3 regions of the Brenneria tiliae genome follow, and region 2 is predicted to be linked to each of the others. Evidence: predicted binding sites of a transcription regulator. Region 2 holds the regulator's gene; each other region holds the start of a gene.
What was found. Region 2 encodes CRP, which controls carbon source genes, mostly activating them, when cyclic AMP is high. Its sites were predicted from a motif close to ATGTGANNNNNNTCACAT; they were not measured.

Region 1 (5,854 bases), on a different contig from region 2:
CTGAAGTTCCGGGCGAAAAAAGACAGCGAAGGAACGGTAACCAAGTTCAAGGCGCTGCTTTATCCGCTGGGCAACTATATCTGTCTGCTGTTCCTGGCGGGTATTCTGGTGGTGATGTACCTGACGCCGGGCATTCGCATCTCCGTGCTGCTAATCCCGGTATGGGTGGTTATTCTGGGTATCGGCTACGCTCTCAGGAAGAAAAATCAGCCCCGGTAATTAGCCTGATACGCGAAAAAATGGCCGATATATTCGGCCATTTTTCTTCCTCTTGGCCCTATACCAGCGCGCCGTAAATCGTCAGTAAAGCCACCACCACCACCAGTATCCGCGTCACTTTTTTCGCCAGCGCCACCGCCGCCTTTGGCGTTTCGACCGGGTCGATATGCGGCTCACGCGTCAGCGAAAATTGCGCCAACTGAGTCAAAACCCAATATTGCGAGTTACGGAAATCCCCCAGAGAAGCGAACCAGGCCGGCAGCGCCTTCTCGCCATGCCCCAGCAGAGCGTAAGTCACACCGGCCAGACGCACCGGGATCCAGTCAAGCCAATGCAGCAGCGAGTCAACCCCTGACTGCGCGCGAGCCAGCGGCGTATGGTGGCGCGCCAGCCACGTCTGCCGGGCGCGTAAAAACGCATAGCCGGCCATGGCGGCGGGACCATAAGGGCCCGCGACGATAAACCAGAACAGCGGAGCCAAATAAAAGCGGAAATTAATCCACAGCAAGGCGTTCTGTAGTTCCTGCAAACGCTCCTTTTCTCCCACCCCGACGGGCAAGCCCTGAATCAAAGCCAGCTCCGCCGCCATTTCCTGACTGGCGCCCACTTCACCGCGCCGGGCCGACTGTAGATATCGCCGATAGTGCTGCCGCACCTCCCCCGCCCCGATGCACATCAGGCTGATGGCGATCCACAGCAGCAGCAGAATCAGCCCGAACAGGATGCCGTCCGCCAGCCATAGCAAGAGCGATACCCCCCCCACGCAGCACAATGTCAGAAACAGGGTTTGCAGTAAGGAAGGGGGCGGCAGGTGGCGAAACACCGCTTCAAGACGGTGATCCAGCTGCCAGTGCTCACCCTGTTTGAACAGACGCTCCCACGCCAATACCAGCAACAATGTAAACAGCGTCATCGGTTTATGCTCCCGTCATTATCTATCCGGCCTTCCTGTATCAGGCGGTGATATAAATCCCAATCAAAGGCCGGGCCAGGATCGGTTTTACGGCCCGGTGCGATATTACTGTGTCCGGTAATGCGCGACGGCGTAACGGGGTAAGCGCTGAGCAGCAGCCGGGTTACCGCCGCCAGCTGATAATATTGTTCTGTAGTAAAAGGTAGCGTATCCGTCCCTTCCAGCTCGATGCCGATGGAAAAATCGTTACACCGTTCACGACCTTCATATTGAGAAACGCCGGCATGCCAGGCTCGCTGGTTAAAAGAGACATATTGAATAATTTCCCCGTCCCGGCGAATAAGGCAGTGCGCGGAAACCCGTAAATGGCGGATAGCGGCGAAATAGGGATGGGCGTCGGCATCCAGCGTCGCGGTAAACAGTTGATTGATATAAGGGCCGCCAAATTCCCCCGGCGGTAAACTGATATTATGGATCACCAGCAGAGAAGGGGCTTCGTCGTCCGGGCGACTATCGCAATGGGGGGAAGGAATATGTTTTATCTCGGATAACCAGCCATTTTCCAAAAGCATCGGCGATAACCTCGCATCATGTCGTTTGCCGGGCTGAATCTGGCGCGCTAATGGGAACGGTTTTTAACCGGAATGCGCCTGCCGACAGAGTACCATATTTCTCAACACCATACCTAACCGGCTGGATACAAAAAGGTTTTATTGTTTCCCCGCGCGTTGTCACGCCGCCATAAATCGCCTTTAAACAGGGTAATCGCTGCAAAGGCGATCCGCGTTACGCCTCTTCCGGACGCTGGAAAATAGTGATGCACATCACATTTTTTATGAAATCTGATGAATATGTGAGTTAACTAACGTGCACTGTTTCAATTTTTATTTAAAATGGCGACGTGAAATAGCCAGCGATTTTTTGCAGGTATTACAAAAACTTATTTCACAATACCCGGCTTCACAACGCGCTTTGCCAACTATACGGAAATGAATATGAAAAAAGCTTTCGCCGCAGGCGCTTTGGTCGCCTTGTCCTACAGCGTGCCGGCTCTCGCCGACGAGAATAAACCGGAATATCTTTCCGACTGGTGGCATCAGAGCGTCAACGTGGTGGGGAGTTATCACACCCGCTTCGGACCTCAGCTGAATAACGATGTCTATCTGGAATACGAGGCGTTCGCCCGCAAAGACTGGTTCGATTTTTACGGCTATGTCGACGTGCCGAAGTTCTTCGGCGTGGGAAACTCGAACGACCGCGGCGCCTGGGACGATGGCTCGCCGCTGTTCGTGGAAATTGAACCGCGCTTTTCCATCGATAAGCTGACGGGCGTCGACCTTGGGGTCGGTCCGTTTAAAGAGTGGTATGTCGCCAACAATATCATTTACGACCACGGGCGCAGCAGCGATTCGCGGCAAAGCACCTGGTACGTGGGATTGGGCAACGATATCGATACCGGCACCGATTTATCGCTTTCCACCAATATCTATGCCAAATACCAGTGGAAGAACTATGGCGCCGGCAATGAAAACGAATGGGACGGCTACCGTTTCAAGGTGAAATACTCCTATCCGCTAGGGGCGCTGTGGGGCGGCAACGTCGCCTATATCGGTTTCACCAACGTTGACTTCGGCTCGGACCTGCGCAATAAGGACGGCCGGTCGCGCACCGGCAACTCCATCGCCTCCAGCCATATTCTGTCGCTGGGCTACGACCACTGGCACTACGCCGTCGTCGCCCGTTATTTCCACAACGGCGGACAGTGGGCGGACGGCGCCGAGCTGAACTTCGGCCAGGGGCCATTTGAAGTGAAATCAACCGGCTGGGGTTATTATTTGGTGGTGGGCTACAGTTTTTAACAATTTAACACCTTGAATTATAACAACTAGTCGTTGTGGATGTCGTCGTTCAAACAGGGTAGCATAGAGCCCCGAATCCCCTTTCGGAGCTTTTTGTGATGACAACGCGTCGCTACAGTCAGGAACAACGCCAGACCGAGCTGCTCAATCGTATTGCGCAGGATATTCCCGCCAGCGTCCGGCTGGCGTTAAGTGAAGATTTGGGCGGCGCGGTGGATGCCTCTCAGGATATTACCGCCCGTCTGTTAGCCCAGGATGCCCAGGCCTCAGCCCGTATTATCACCCGCGAGGCGGGCATCTTCTGCGGCAAACGCTGGCTTGAGGAGGTTTTTGCCCAGCTCGGCGGCGCGACGTCCATTACCTGGCGCGTTGCCGATGGCGACGCCATCACGCCCGGCCAAACCCTGTGCGATATCGCCGGCCCGGCCAAACAGCTGCTGACCGGGGAACGTACCGCGCTGAATTTCCTGCAAACGCTGTGCGGCGTGGCCAGCGAAGTCAGCCGTTACGTCTCGGTGCTGCAAGGCACCGGCACCCGGTTGCTGGATACCCGAAAAACCATTCCGGGGCTGCGCACCGCGCTGAAATATGCGGTGATGTGCGGCGGCGGCAATAACCACCGGCTCGGCCTGTCCGATGCCTTCCTGATCAAGGAAAACCATATCATCGCGGCCGGCTCCATCAGGCAGGCGGTGGAGAACGCCTTTTTACTGCGCCGCGACGTGCCGGTGGAAGTGGAGGTGGAATCGCTTGATGAGCTGCGACAGGCGCTGGACGCCGGTGCGGATATCATCATGCTGGACAACTTCAGTCTGGAAACCATCCGCGAGGCGGTGAACATCACCCAGGGCCGCGCCCTGCTGGAAATCTCCGGCAACGTAACGATCGAGACGCTGCGCGACTATGCGGAAACCGGGGTGGACTATATTTCCGTCGGCGCACTGACCAAGCACGTCCGCGCGCTGGATTTATCGATGCGCTTTATCTGACCCCGTTTTGTTAAAGCCCCCTGCGCACTGCGTCTTATACACAAATGCAGGGACGCATGACGGGTTTTGCCTTTACCCGGCGTAAGAAATTATGCTGAGGTGAACTTGACCGCCGAGTGAGCAGCAGGGATGCTGCGAAAACCAGTGCCGCGTCGGGAACGCGTCACTGGTGGCTCGAATAGCGGTCATGGGCGCCGAGGGAACCGCGTCAGCGGCATAATTTCAGCCGGAAGCCAGGGTTCTCAGGGCTGCGGCGACTGAGCGCCCTGAGTCGGGCGCGTGCTACGACGTGGCATAAAAATACCTTTCTTTTTCGCGCACGAAATAACACTGAGCTTACATATACCTTTTATCGGTAAATATGTGACTAAGATATAGCCCTGCTCAGGGGGCTTTGCCGTAAGAAAACCATGGCTATTTTTTCACCTCTTCCGCAATGGCGAGCGGCGCCAGCCTGCCGCCGGTGATGGCGAACGCACTGGCGGTGCCTTCGGCAATCGACATATCGTAGGAATCGCTGTAAAGACCGCCGGCATCCTGTCCAATCGCATAAAGGCCGGGGATGATTTGCCGCTGTTTATCCAGCACCTGGAATTTTTCATTAACGCGTGCGCCTCCCAGCGTGGCAAACATCTTGATGACCGTCTTCACCGCGTAATAAGGCCCCTCCTCCATACTTCTCAAGTAGATACGGTCCTTATAAAACTCCTCGTCGTAGCCCTGCCGGGCATAGCGGTTGTTCCTTTCCAGGCTGGCGGCCAATATCCGAGGATCCATGCCGGTGGCAACGGCCAGTTCATCCAGCGTATTCGCTTTGACGACCACCGGACCCGGCTCCGCCATGGCCTGTTGCAAAATGGTTTGCAGATTATCCAGCCTGGCGCCTCTGACCAGCATATTGCCGTGATTTTTGGCCAGCCCTTTGCCATTCTGAAGCTCGTCAAGCACCTGCTGATTGATGATATGCCAGGTTTTGCCGCCGCGCGCTTCAATGGCGTTGGACATAAATTCCAGCGGCTGTGATTCGTCAAAGAACCTATCGCCGGTCATATCGACGTGCAGAAAAGGTTGCAGCACCAGGGCGCCGATGGCGAGATATTTGGCGCCATGGCCAAAGGTGTAGCTGCCGTCCACGTCAAAACAGGGGCCGGCTTGCGCGCCAAGCTCCATATTGACGGTATCGGCGCCGGCGGCCATCATCATATTGACCCCATCGCCGACGCGCCCGGCCGCGCCCTGCCCTTCCAGCGGAAAGCGCAGGTATTTCAGCACCATTTCCCGGTTCATGGCAAAGCCGCCGGTGGCGACGATAACCGCTTTGGCATTGATGATGATTTCATTGCCGGCGGTATCTTCGGCGATAATGCCGGTTACCCGGCCGGTATCATCCTGGATTAGCTTTTTCCCCGACGTTTTGCTCAATATGGTCACATCGGGGTATTTTTTGATATCCCTGACAAAGGCATTGATCATGGTGGCGCCGGTGTTGTTTTTCAGCACATGCCACGTGCGGTTGGCATTTTTAGGCTGCATGGTCTGTATTTTTTCAAATTCAACGCCGTGCGCCATCATGTAACGGATGTTGTCGCCGGTGGCGTTGATAAAGGTGCGCAACAGCTTCGGGTCGATGCGCCAATGATGAAAATTCATGATTTGTTTGAAGGCGAATTCCGGTGAGTAAGGATTATTTTCCTCAATCTGCATAGGGCTTTCCGACGCGTAGGTGCCTTCAAAATGATTGCCGCCTCCGCCTAAAAACGCCATCTTTTCCAGCAGTACCACACTCAGGTTGTTTTCCGCGGCGACCAGCGTCGCGGTGACGCCTCCGGCGCCGCCGCCGATAACGCCGACATCGACGTCATAGGTCTTTGTTT
Region 2 (5,854 bases):
GAAATCACCGCCCGCTTCTCCGGGGGAGAAAAAGCCCGGCTGGTGCTGGCGCTTATCGTCTGGCAGCGCCCGAACCTGTTGCTGCTCGACGAACCCACCAACCACCTGGATCTCGATATGCGCCAGGCGCTGACGGAAGCGCTGATCGATTTCGAAGGCGCGCTGGTGGTGGTATCGCACGACCGGCACCTGATCCGCTCCACCACCGACGATCTCTATCTGGTGCACGACCGCAGGGTCGAGCCCTTTGACGGCGATCTGGAGGATTACCAACAGTGGCTGGTGGACCGGCAGCGTCAAAGCGGCGAGGCCGACGACGCGCCGAAAGAGAACGCCGCCAACAGCGCCCAGGCCAGAAAAGACCAGAAGCGGCGCGAAGCCGAGCTGAGAACGCAAACGCAGCCGCTGCGCAAGCAAATCACCCGGCTTGAACAGCAGATGGAAAAGCTGGGCGCCGAACTGGCGGCCGTTGAGGCGCGGCTGGCGGACGGCGAGCTGTATGATATCGGCCGCAAAGCCGAGCTTACGGCGTGCCTGCAGCAGCAGACGCAGGTCAGGGCTCAGTTGGAAGAAACGGAGATGGCCTGGCTCGACGCGCAAGAGCAACTGGAGCAGATGACCCGCTCGCTCTCCGCTTAAGTCACCGCCGGCGCGGGCCGATGCGCCGCTTATCGCCCGCGCCGCGGCGCTAGTGCCAAATCAGCAGCACGCAGGCCGCCGTCAGCACGCCCATGGATACGTTGAAGATAATCCAGGCTTTTTTACTGCGCAACAGCCGGCCGATCAGCGTGCCGAAGCCGAGCCATATCACGCCGGAAACCAGATTCACCAGTACAATGCCGAGGCTTATCGCCGCCACCGAGTGCTTGTACTCCTGCCCCGCCAGACTGAAGCTGGCGACGGCCCCCAGCGCCATCAGCCAGGCCTTGGGATTGAGAAACTGCAGCAGCCATCCCTGATAAAGCCGGATAGGACGCGACGGCGCAGCCATCGTCTCCAGCCTTTCATAGGCGGCGGTGGCGATTTTCCACGCCAGCCACAGCAGATACAAACTGCCGAGCACCTTGAGGGTGAAATGCAGCGAAGGATAGACCAGCAGCAGGCCGCCGACGCCGAACGCCACCAGCAGTAAAATACTCTGCATACCCAGCATGATGCCGAGCATCAGCCACAGGGAGCGATAAAAACCGAAGTTGGCGCCAGAGGTGGTCAATAGCATATTGTTCGGCCCCGGAGTGATCGCCGCCACCCACAGAAAACCCAGCATCGATAAAAACAGACTCAATTCCATGTAACGGGCGCCCCTCGCCCTCGGCATTTTTACGATATAGTTGGTAGTGGATTGATGTTGGTAACGCATAGATTGTTAACCGGCAATATCGAAGCTAACAGTACGATTTTAATCGCACAACACTTTTTCTGGACAAATATCGTGATCATTCCCTGGCAACAACTCGATCCTGAAACATTGGGCAATCTCATCGAATCTTTCGTGCTGCGCGAAGGAACGGATTATGGCGAACAGGAGCGCACGCTGGCGCAAAAGGTCGCCGACGTGCGCCGGCAACTGGAGTCAGGCGAAGTGGTTCTGGTGTGGTCGGAGCTGCATGAAACCATCAACATCATGCCCCGCGGCCAGTTTAACGCCGGCGAGTATCATCCGCGCTGAACGCCGCAAAAGCCGAAAAAGAGGATGCATCGCTATCGGCAACCGTGCTAACAATGATAAAAACCTCATTCAGCAGTCTGAAACCTTGTCTTTTTTGATGGCGTTTTTCCGGCAAGCCCTGCAGCAAACGTCACCATCATGGAGTGAAGCGCCTTATGTCACATCAGCATCCGATTATTGCGGTTACCGGCTCCAGCGGAGCGGGAACCACAACCACCAGCCAGGCATTCCACAAGATTTTTCAGCAGTTAAACATGCGCGCCGCCCAGCTTGAAGGTGACAGCTTCCACCGCTATACCCGCCCGGAAATGGATATGGAAATACGTAAGGCGCGGGATCTCGGGCGCCATATCAGCTATTTCGGCCCGGAGGCCAATGATTTCAGCCTGCTGGAGCAGTCGTTTACCGAATATGGCCGCCACGGAAGCGGTAAAACCCGTAAATATCTCCATACCTATGATGAAGCGATCCCCTACAACCAGGTGCCCGGTACGTTCACGCCGTGGGAGCCGATGCCTGAACCCACCGACGTGCTGTTTTATGAAGGGCTGCACGGCGGCGTGGTGACCGATAGGCACAATGTGGCGCAACACGTCGATTTGCTGGTCGGCGTGGTGCCGATCGTCAACCTGGAATGGATTCAGAAACTGATTCGCGACGTGAACGAGCGCGGACACTCGCGCGAAGCGGTGATGGATTCGGTGGTGCGCTCCATGGAAGACTACATCACCTACATTACGCCGCAGTTTTCACGCACGCACATCAACTTCCAGCGCGTTCCCACCGTTGATACCTCCAACCCGTTCGCCGCCAAGTCGATCCCCTCACTGGACGAAAGCTTCGTGGTGATTCATTTCCAGGAACTGGATAATATTGACTACCCTTATCTGCTGGCCATGTTGCAGGGATCGTTTATTTCCCATATCAACACCCTGGTGGTGCCCGGCGGGAAAATGGGTCTGGCGATGGAGCTGATTATGGCGCCGCTGGTGCAGCGCCTGCTGGAAGGGAAAAAAATCGAATAGTCCGCCGCGGCAAAAGCACCAGCGGGCGATACGCCGAGGATTACCCCGCTATGCGGACTTCATGACTGTGCGTGACCTCGACGGCTTTATCCAGCATCAGCGCCACCGAGCAATAGCGCTCCGCGGAGAGCGCCACCGCCCGTTCCACCGCTTTCTCCGTCAGCCCTGTGCCCGTCACGATAAAATGCAGATTAATATGGGTAAACAGGCGCGGCGCTTCCGTTCTCCGCTCCGAGGTCAGTTTAACCTCGCAGTCCGCCACGTCATGACGGCCTTTCTGCAGGATCGACACCACGTCAATCGCACTGCAGCCGCCAACCGACATCAACACCATTTCCATTGGGCTTGGCGCCTTGTCTCCCGAATTGCCATCCATCAGCACCTGATGCCCGGACGCTGATTCACCAAGAAAAGTTAAACCTTCAATCCACTTTACTCGAGCCTGCATGCCGCCTCCGCTAAAAATTTTTTGAAAATTTATATCGTTACTGTACAAAAACACGCTATAACCAAAGCTTCATCATGCTGAAGCGAGACAACACAAGACAGGTCCTTCAAGCTGTGTTACAAACGAAAATAGAATCTGCCTTTTCTGGACAAACTCAGATACCGGGGAGATGATGATGTCGCCAGATAGAGGCTCCAGTATATTCCCTGACGTCATTCTTCCTAGACGAATTTTGAATGTTTAGCAGTAATACGCCGTACAGGGAACTCTGAGCCCTGTGATTTGCGCAGTGAATTACAACAGAGGATGATAGCGAATGGTTCTCGGCAAACCGCAAACAGACCCGACTCTCGAATGGTTCCTTTCTCATTGTCATATCCACAAGTATCCATCGAAGAGCACGCTGATTCACCAGGGTGAAAAAGCAGAAACGCTTTACTACATCGTGAAAGGCTCTGTCGCAGTGCTGATCAAAGATGAAGAAGGCAAAGAAATGATTCTCTCTTATCTCAATCAGGGAGATTTTATCGGTGAACTTGGCCTGTTTGAAGAAGGTCAGGAGCGCAGCGCCTGGGTACGGGCGAAAACGGCTTGTGAAGTTGCTGAAATTTCTTATAAAAAGTTCCGGCAGTTGATTCAGGTGAATCCCGATATTCTGATGCGCCTGTCGGCGCAGATGGCCAGCCGACTACAGGTAACTTCAGAGAAAGTCGGTAATCTGGCGTTTCTCGACGTTACCGGCCGTATTGCTCAGACGTTATTAAACCTGGCGAAACAACCCGATGCCATGACTCACCCCGATGGCATGCAAATAAAAATCACCCGTCAGGAAATTGGGCAAATCGTCGGCTGTTCACGCGAAACCGTGGGCCGTATTCTTAAAATGCTGGAAGACCAGAACCTGATCTCCGCACATGGTAAAACGATTGTGGTTTACGGCACCCGTTAAACCATTCCGTTACCCTACAACAAAAAAGCGTGAAGCGAGTTTCACGCTTTTTTTTATCACCATCAACGCAGGTCTCATATTTACCCCTTAGTTAATGAGCAGGGTATTTATTATCAAAATAAATTATTTACCGGCAATGTAAATAGCCTTACCAACAGGCTTAATCTATTATTTTCAATATCGGCAAAATAAAAATCAGCCATGATTTATAAAGTTATATTTTAATATAGATCAATAAAACTCCATTTTTATTTATTTTAAGAAAATCCCTATTAATATGGATATCCGGGGGGATTTTTCAGACAAATCCACCTTATATGAATATATTGCTGAAAACAGAAACCTATGGAAATAAAAAAAACCATCATGAGAATATAACTTATTGATAATAAAACAATAAATATCTTATGCGTAATTTTAATTGGCAATTTAGCTTTCATAGAACCCTCCTTTCCTTTCGATTATTCAAAAGACGCATTGAACTCACCGTATTGAATTGTTTTATTTTTGTGATAACACTGATGCGGGTTTTTGATAAAACTGAAAACTGATATTCCATTTTTAGCGAAAAATCCAACCTTATTACCCTGGGCATATGGAACGATAAATGCCTTAACGAAAGTTATATTCCAACAGGAGATAATCCTTATGAAATACCTACTGCCTTCAGCCGCCGCCGGGCTGTTATGTCTTGCCTGCCAACCAGCGATGGCGGCCGATACCGGCGGCTATGCCACCACCGACGGCGGCAACGTTTCCGGCGCCGTCAATAAAACGGCCGGTTCGATGCAGGACATTGTCGATATCATCGCGGCAGCGCGTCTGGACTCAAGCGGTAAAAAAGTGTCAGGCGGCGCCTACCCCGTAGTCATCACCTATAACGGCAATGAAGATGACTTAATCAAGGCGGCGGAAGCCGATATCTGCGGTCAATGGAGCAAAGCGGCGCGCGGCGTGGAGATCAAGGAGTTTACCAAAGGCATTACCATCCTCGGCGGCAATGGTTCCTCAGCAAACTTCGGTATCTGGATCACCAAGTCCTCCAACGTCGTGGTGCGTAATATGCGCATGGGGTATATGCCCGGAGGCGCCCAGGATGGCGATGCAATCCGCATCGACGACTCCCCGAACGTCTGGATCGACCATAACGAGATCTTCGCGAAAAACCATGAGTGCGAGGGCACGCCGGACGGCGATACCACCTTTGAATCCGCCGTGGATATCAAAAAAGGCTCGACCAACGTCACCGTCTCCTACAACTACATTCACGGCGTCAAAAAGGTCGGCTTAAGCGGTTCCAGCAATAGCGATACCGGACGCAACCTCACCTATCACCACAATATCTACAGCGACGTAAACGCCCGGCTGCCGCTGCAACGAGGCGGTCAGGTGCATGCCTACAACAACCTCTATTCCGGCGTCACCAGTTCAGGGCTGAACGTTCGTCAGAACGGCATCGCATTGATTGAAAGCAACTGGTTCGAGAACGCGAAAAACCCGGTGACATCCCGTTACGATGGCTCGAATTTCGGCACATGGGAACTGCGCAACAACAACATTACCAAACCCGCCGATTTCACCACCTACGGCATCACCTGGGACAAAGATTCCAAAGCCTATGTCAATGCCGATAGCTGGACCAGCACCGGCACATTCCCCGCACTCCCTTATAGCTACTCGCCGGTAACCGCGCAATGCGTAAAAGATAAACTGGCGAACTATGCCGGCGTCGGCAAGAACCTTGCCGTATTGACCGCCTCCGC
Region 3 (5,854 bases), on a different contig from region 2:
ATTCTGGTTGCGGCTATTGGACGTTGTGTGGGCTACCCGTTAATCTGGTCTATTGAAATAGCGATGGTACTATTTGCGTGGGTCAGTATGTTCTCCATTCATTATGCTCAGGCGAATCATCGTAATATGGGGATCGATTTTTTATCAAAACGCCTGCCGGAAAAAATACAAAACGCGCTTGATTATCTTAATAAGATTCTGATTATTTCCTTTCTTGGTTTTGGCACCTACGCCGGGTATCTCTTTACCTGGGATACGCGAGCCCACGTATTGCCGGTTTCGGAAATCAATCATGTTTTTTTGAGCGCCGCGGTCCCGACGGGGTGTTTATTGATTATGGTTACCTGCATTGAACAACTGATTGAGAAAGTAAATTCCGCCAGAACCTCTTCTGCAGAAGGAAACTTATCATGATGTGGTTAACCGGCTTGTTGTTTGTCCTGTTTATGCTGATCGGCATGCCGATTGGATTCGTTATCGCCATCTCAAGCCTGGCCTATTTTTTTACTTCCGACTTTTTGCCGCTGGGAATCGCTTTTCAAAAATTCGCCGCGCCTACCCAGTCATTTCCCATGGTCGCCGTGCCCTTGTTTATTCTTGTCGGGAATTTACTGACGCGCACCGGTATTACCGAAAGGTTATTGGATTTTGCCCGTTTGCTGACGGGGTGGATGATCGGCGGGCTGGCGCAAATCAATGTTTTACTGGCCATGCTTATGGGGGGCGTGGCGGGATCGGCGGTGGCTGATGCGTCCATGCAGTCGCGCATGCTGGGTTTCTCCATGATTGATCGGGGTTATCCGCGCGCCTACACCGCGGTGGTTATCGCTTTCGCGTCATTGATCACCGCAACCTTGCCGCCTAGCATCCTGCTGATTCTGTTCGGTTTTGTTGGGAATGTGTCGATTGGTAAACTGTTCCTGGCCGGTATTATTCCCGGTTTTCTGCTGACGGTTACGCTGATGATCACCAACTACATCATGGCCCGCAGAATGAAGATCCAGGCGGAAACCTTGTCAAAACCGACATTCAAAGAGGTTGCGGTAAGTTTCCGTCGTGGTTTCTGGGCATTGATGTTCCCGGTTATTCTGATTGTCGTGATTCGCTTGGGATTGTTTACCACATCGGAAGCGGGCGCTTTCATCGTGCTTTATGCGCTGATTGTCGGCGGGCTGATCTACAAGGAACTCACCTGGCAGGGCATGCTTGATACGCTGACGGAAACCTTGGGCGATCTCGGTATCGTTATGCTTTTGGTGATGGCCGCCTTTATTCTCGGACATATCAGCGTACTGGATCAGTTGCCCCAGGCGATGACCGAAGTGATTACGGATTTTACCGAGAGCCCGATGGGGATCATGCTGTTGATTTTTGCTCTGGTATTGATCATCGGCATGGTTCTGGATGCCAGCCCGCTGATCTTATTATTGACGCCGATACTGCTGCCTATTGTCACGGAGATTGGCTATGACCCGATTCACTTCGGCATTATGTTTATTACCCTGACCTTGCTTGGGGCGAATACGCCGCCGGTCGGGATCTGTATGTATACGGTCTGCGGTATTCTGAAATGCGACACGCTGCATTTTATGAGAGCCTCGGTCCCCTATTTAATCGCGTTTCTGATTTTCGTCGCCGTTCTGTTTGTTTTTCCGCAGACGGTGATGTTTTTGCCTAATCTGCTGATGCCATAAGCACGGGGAAACGTCGTATGCGCCATACTTGCCGGTTGCGGCATTATGGCGCATCCCGCTATCGGTAATGACCCCCATCGCCGGGCGTTACGCCAGATTCAATAGGGAAAAGAAGATAGATACGGCCTTGAGTATGCATGTATCATAATCAATAACTATTCTGAGTAAAAAAGCGGCTGTATGGACACTCCTTTTCAGATCAACAACAATGAACCTGTAAACCAGCAAATTTACCGCGTGTTGCGCAAAGACATCGTGGAATGCACCATTCCGCCGGGTAAACTGCTGTCCGAAAAAGAGATATCAATGCGTTTTGCGGTGTCTCGCCAGCCGGTGAGAGAGGCGTTTATCAAGCTGGCCGAGGCCGGGCTGGTGCAGATACTGCCGCAGCGCGGCACCTTCGTGATGAAAATTTCCGAAAAACGGGTGGCCGACGCCCGTTTTATTCGTCAGGCGCTGGAGTGCGCCATCGTTCGCCGCGCGGCGGAAATGGTCACCGACGAGCAATTATTGAAGCTGGAACATAACCTGCGCCGCCAGGAACTGGCCGCGCAGAATGAACAGATGCGCGAGTTTCTCAGCCTTGACGATAGTTTTCATCAGTTTTTAACCCAGATTGCCAGCTGTCCGCTGGCGTGGGAAACCATTGAGTCGATTAAAGCGACCATGGACAGAGTCCGCTTCCTCAGTTTGAGCCAGGTCTCCCCGCCGGAGAGCCTTATTCAGCAGCATTATCTTATTTTCAATGGGTTGAAGGCCCGCGATCCCGATGCGGCCGAGTGGGCGGTGTGTGCGCACTTACAGGAATTGATTTACTCGATTACGCCCATCGCCCAGCAGAACAGCGATTGGTTCGAGCATTCGTGAGCCGCGGCGCTTGCCGGGTTGGAATAAGAAAACCTATACGGGAAACACAATATCGGGCGACGGAGCGACGCCCGAATAATCAGAATTATGCGTAATAAAAACCGCCTGTCCTGAAAATCAGGAACGGCCGAGACGCATCAGCTCCTGAGGGGCAAAGTACCCATTAACGCCTTTTAGTTCAACGCACTTGGCGCGCCGGACTTCTTCACGTTTCAGATTTTCCGCATGAATGGCCGCAATGGTGCCGACCAGGCGTGAATCGCTTTGCATAACGCGGCAGCCGAGATCGAGCGGATTTCTATATCTGTCATACGCCTTGTACACACTAACCTCCTTCGTTTGACGGTAAAACCGCACCGATCCTACTGCTCGCAAAAAGTAACCACCAGCGGATTGCGGTTTTTATAGAAAATCCGTCTATGAATCCCGGCGCTATTAACAGGCTTTGCTAAAAAATGAGATATAGATCACTATTTTATCCTGGCGACAATATTGTGTTAACACCGGCGGCGGCAATTGGAATGCGCCGAGCTTTCAGTCGGATAGCGCGGCAACTCCCGGAATTCCAAGCGGTTAGCGTATCGGCTGCGGCAGCGTGATCAGCCATAGTTCGTTTTCAGACTGCGGCTTAGGGAGCGGTATAATTTCCAGCGTGGTATCGACCGCCTTGCCGTCTCGCGCCAGCTTGCCGTCGTTTATCACCTGATAGTCAGCAACCTCGTCCTTTTCTTTGCGCGGCGATTTCAGCACGGCTTGCAGGCCAAAATCATTATCGTTAATAACCGCCAGCGTTTGTTTATCCACCATCGCCAGCCCTTCGACTTTCTCCTGCCGCCAGCCCAGCTTACGCAGATCCACCAGTTCCCGTTTTTGCGCCAGGCGAATGCCGCGTTTAGCCAACTGGTCGTCATCGTCAAATTCCGGCGATTTTCCGTCGGCGTCAAAAGGCGTCAGATCGGTGGCCTGACTAAAATCCACCAGATAGATGCGGTTCTGCATCTGCTTGTTTTGGTCGTTTCCCTGCTCAACAAGCAGAATGCGTTGATTGTCCAGCGCGACGATATCGCCGATTTTGGCGTCTTTAGCCTTCTTGTAGCCGTCGATATTGATGGGGTAGCCCAGCATGCGGCTGGCGCCGGTATTCGGGTTAAACATCACCAGACGCGTGAAGCGCGCCTTATTTTTGCTTTTCCCGTCGATATCCAGCGTGCTTTGCACCGCCATCACCATGGTGCCATCCGGCAGGCGGGTTAACCCCTCAAAGCCACGGTTAGGCTGACGCCATTTGATGATATTGGGTAATCCGCTCGCAATAGACTGTTCGGCGCCGGCGGGCGTCGGGCCAAATTTCTGCAAGATTTTCCCTTTGGCATCAACGTGAATCAGAAACGGGCCATACTCATCGCACAGCCAGAAGCCGCCGTTGCCATCCGGGGCGATCCCTTCGGGATCCAGACCGCGGGTATCGGTATCAAGAGGACGTAACGCATCATTGAGCGGCACTTCATTGGTGGTGCCAATCAAATTATCCGGCAGCGGCAGGCCGCTAATTGCGCCATGCTCGTCGTGTAGCGGGCGTGGATTGAGCGCCTGCGCGCCGTTCGCGCTTATCCGGATATCCATGATTAACGGGGTATAATCCGGGCTGGCGAAGATTTTGGCTTCTTTATCGCCAACCTGCGGGGCATCGGCGTTGGGGCCGCGATCGGTCAGCGTGGTGAACAGCAGGTCGTTCCCCTGTTTTCCACTGAAATAAAGGCCTGAGCCCACCCCAACCGGTAAACCATTGGGGAAATGGCCGGCGAATCTTCCCTGGTAAGCGACGCGTTCGCCCGCAGGAAAGGCGATGACATAACGAGTGACATTTTCGCCGGAAGCCAGGGCGTTCAGCGGCAGCAGTCCGGCCATCAGCAGCGACAACATATTATTTTTCATCGTATTAGCTCTTATGCGGTGGATATGGGGAAATCCACCGCAGCATAAACAACGGACGTGACAGTTAGGTGACAACGGCGACCGGCCCGCCGGTGATGAAAAACAGGCGCCGCGGCGTTACAGCCGGTCGGCAATCGCTCTTCCCAAGGTTTCCGTATTGCCGCTGCCGCCGAGATCGCGGGTGAGCGGCGCGGTCTGCGGGCCCCCAGACAAGACGCTTTCAATGGCGTGCAGTACCGCCGCGCCGGCCTGCGCATAGCCCAGATGCTCCAGCATCATCGCGCCGCACCATATCTGGCCGATAGGGTTGGCCAACCCTTTGCCGGCGATATCCGGGGCCGAGCCATGAACGGGTTCGAACAGGCTGGGGAAACGGCGCTCCGGGTTGATGTTGGCGGAAGGGGCGATGCCGATCGTGCCGGTACAGGCCGGCCCCAGATCCGACAGAATATCGCCGAACAAATTGCTGGCGACCACCACGTCAAACCAGTCCGGGTGCAGGACGAAATTGGCGGTCAGAATATCGATATGAAATTTATCGACCTTGATCTGCGGATACTGTTTCGCCATTTCCGCCACCCGGTTATCCCAGTATGGCATGGTGATGGCGATACCGTTCGATTTCGTGGCGGAGGTGAGGTGTTTTTTCGGGCGCTTCATCGCCAGTTCATAGGCAAACTTGAGGATGCGATCGACCCCCACGCGCGTCATCACCGTTTCCTGAATAACGATTTCCCGATCGGTGCCGGCAAACATGGTTCCGCCAACGCTGGAATATTCGCCTTCGGTGTTCTCCCGCACCACGTAGAAATCAATATCGCCCGGTTCGCGCCCGGCAAGCGGCGCTTTGACGCCGGGCATTAACCGGCAGGGACGCAGGTTGACGTACTGATCGAACTCCCGGCGGAATTGCAGCAGCGAGCCCCATAAAGAAACATGGTCCGGCACGATTTCAGGCCAGCCCACCGCGCCGAAATAGATGGCGTCATAATTTTTCAGGGTGGAGAACCAGTCATCCGGCAGCATTTTCCCATGCTTGAGATAGTAGTCGGCGCTGGAGAAATCGAACCAGTCCCAGCGGATGTCGATGCCGAATTTTTCCGCCGCACGCTGGATCACGCGCACGCCTTCGGGCATCACTTCTTTACCTATGCCATCACCGGGTATTACGGCGATGCTGTGCTGTTTTAGCGCCATCAGAGGTTCCTTGTTGCTATTAGAGGGTTTAATCGAGTGTATTTCTTTGGTAAATGGTGAACAATTAGCCTAAATGGCAAGTTACTGTTGAATTTAAGAGAAGAATCCATGTCATCGGTTAACGATCTGTTCTTTTTCAGCCGTATTGCAGCGTTAGGCAG

Region 1: the regulator CRP is predicted to act here: its motif matches at 1,945-1,962, upstream of MFP24_RS16595 (nucleoside-specific channel-forming protein Tsx).
Region 3: the regulator CRP is predicted to act here: its motif matches at 3,017-3,034, upstream of ydfZ (putative selenium delivery protein YdfZ).

What each region holds. Positions count from the first base shown of each region.
Region 1 covers NZ_JAKPCB010000100.1:300,727-306,580, reverse strand. The annotation lists gene MFP24_RS16610 (amino acid permease) at 1-219, shown strand, start outside; gene ampE (beta-lactamase regulator AmpE) at 278-1,132, opposite strand; gene ampD (1,6-anhydro-N-acetylmuramyl-L-alanine amidase AmpD) at 1,129-1,704, opposite strand; gene MFP24_RS16595 (nucleoside-specific channel-forming protein Tsx) at 2,128-2,991, shown strand; gene nadC (carboxylating nicotinate-nucleotide diphosphorylase) at 3,090-3,980, shown strand; gene MFP24_RS16585 (FAD-dependent oxidoreductase) at 4,395-5,854, opposite strand, start outside.
Region 2 covers NZ_JAKPCB010000096.1:46,333-52,186, forward strand. The annotation lists gene MFP24_RS10200 (ABC transporter ATP-binding protein) at 1-639, shown strand, start outside; gene MFP24_RS10205 (LysE family translocator) at 689-1,291, opposite strand; gene MFP24_RS10210 (YheU family protein) at 1,433-1,669, shown strand; gene MFP24_RS10215 (phosphoribulokinase) at 1,825-2,694, shown strand; gene MFP24_RS10220 (OsmC family protein) at 2,735-3,142, opposite strand; gene crp (cAMP-activated global transcriptional regulator CRP) at 3,459-4,091, shown strand; gene MFP24_RS10230 (polysaccharide lyase) at 4,740-5,854, shown strand, end outside.
Region 3 covers NZ_JAKPCB010000087.1:80,016-85,869, forward strand. The annotation lists gene MFP24_RS03105 (TRAP transporter small permease) at 1-414, shown strand, start outside; gene MFP24_RS03110 (TRAP transporter large permease) at 411-1,694, shown strand; gene MFP24_RS03115 (GntR family transcriptional regulator) at 1,875-2,561, shown strand; gene ydfZ (putative selenium delivery protein YdfZ) at 2,679-2,885, opposite strand; gene MFP24_RS03125 (esterase-like activity of phytase family protein) at 3,135-4,496, opposite strand; gene MFP24_RS03130 (tartrate dehydrogenase) at 4,614-5,693, opposite strand; gene MFP24_RS03135 (LysR family transcriptional regulator) at 5,802-5,854, shown strand, end outside.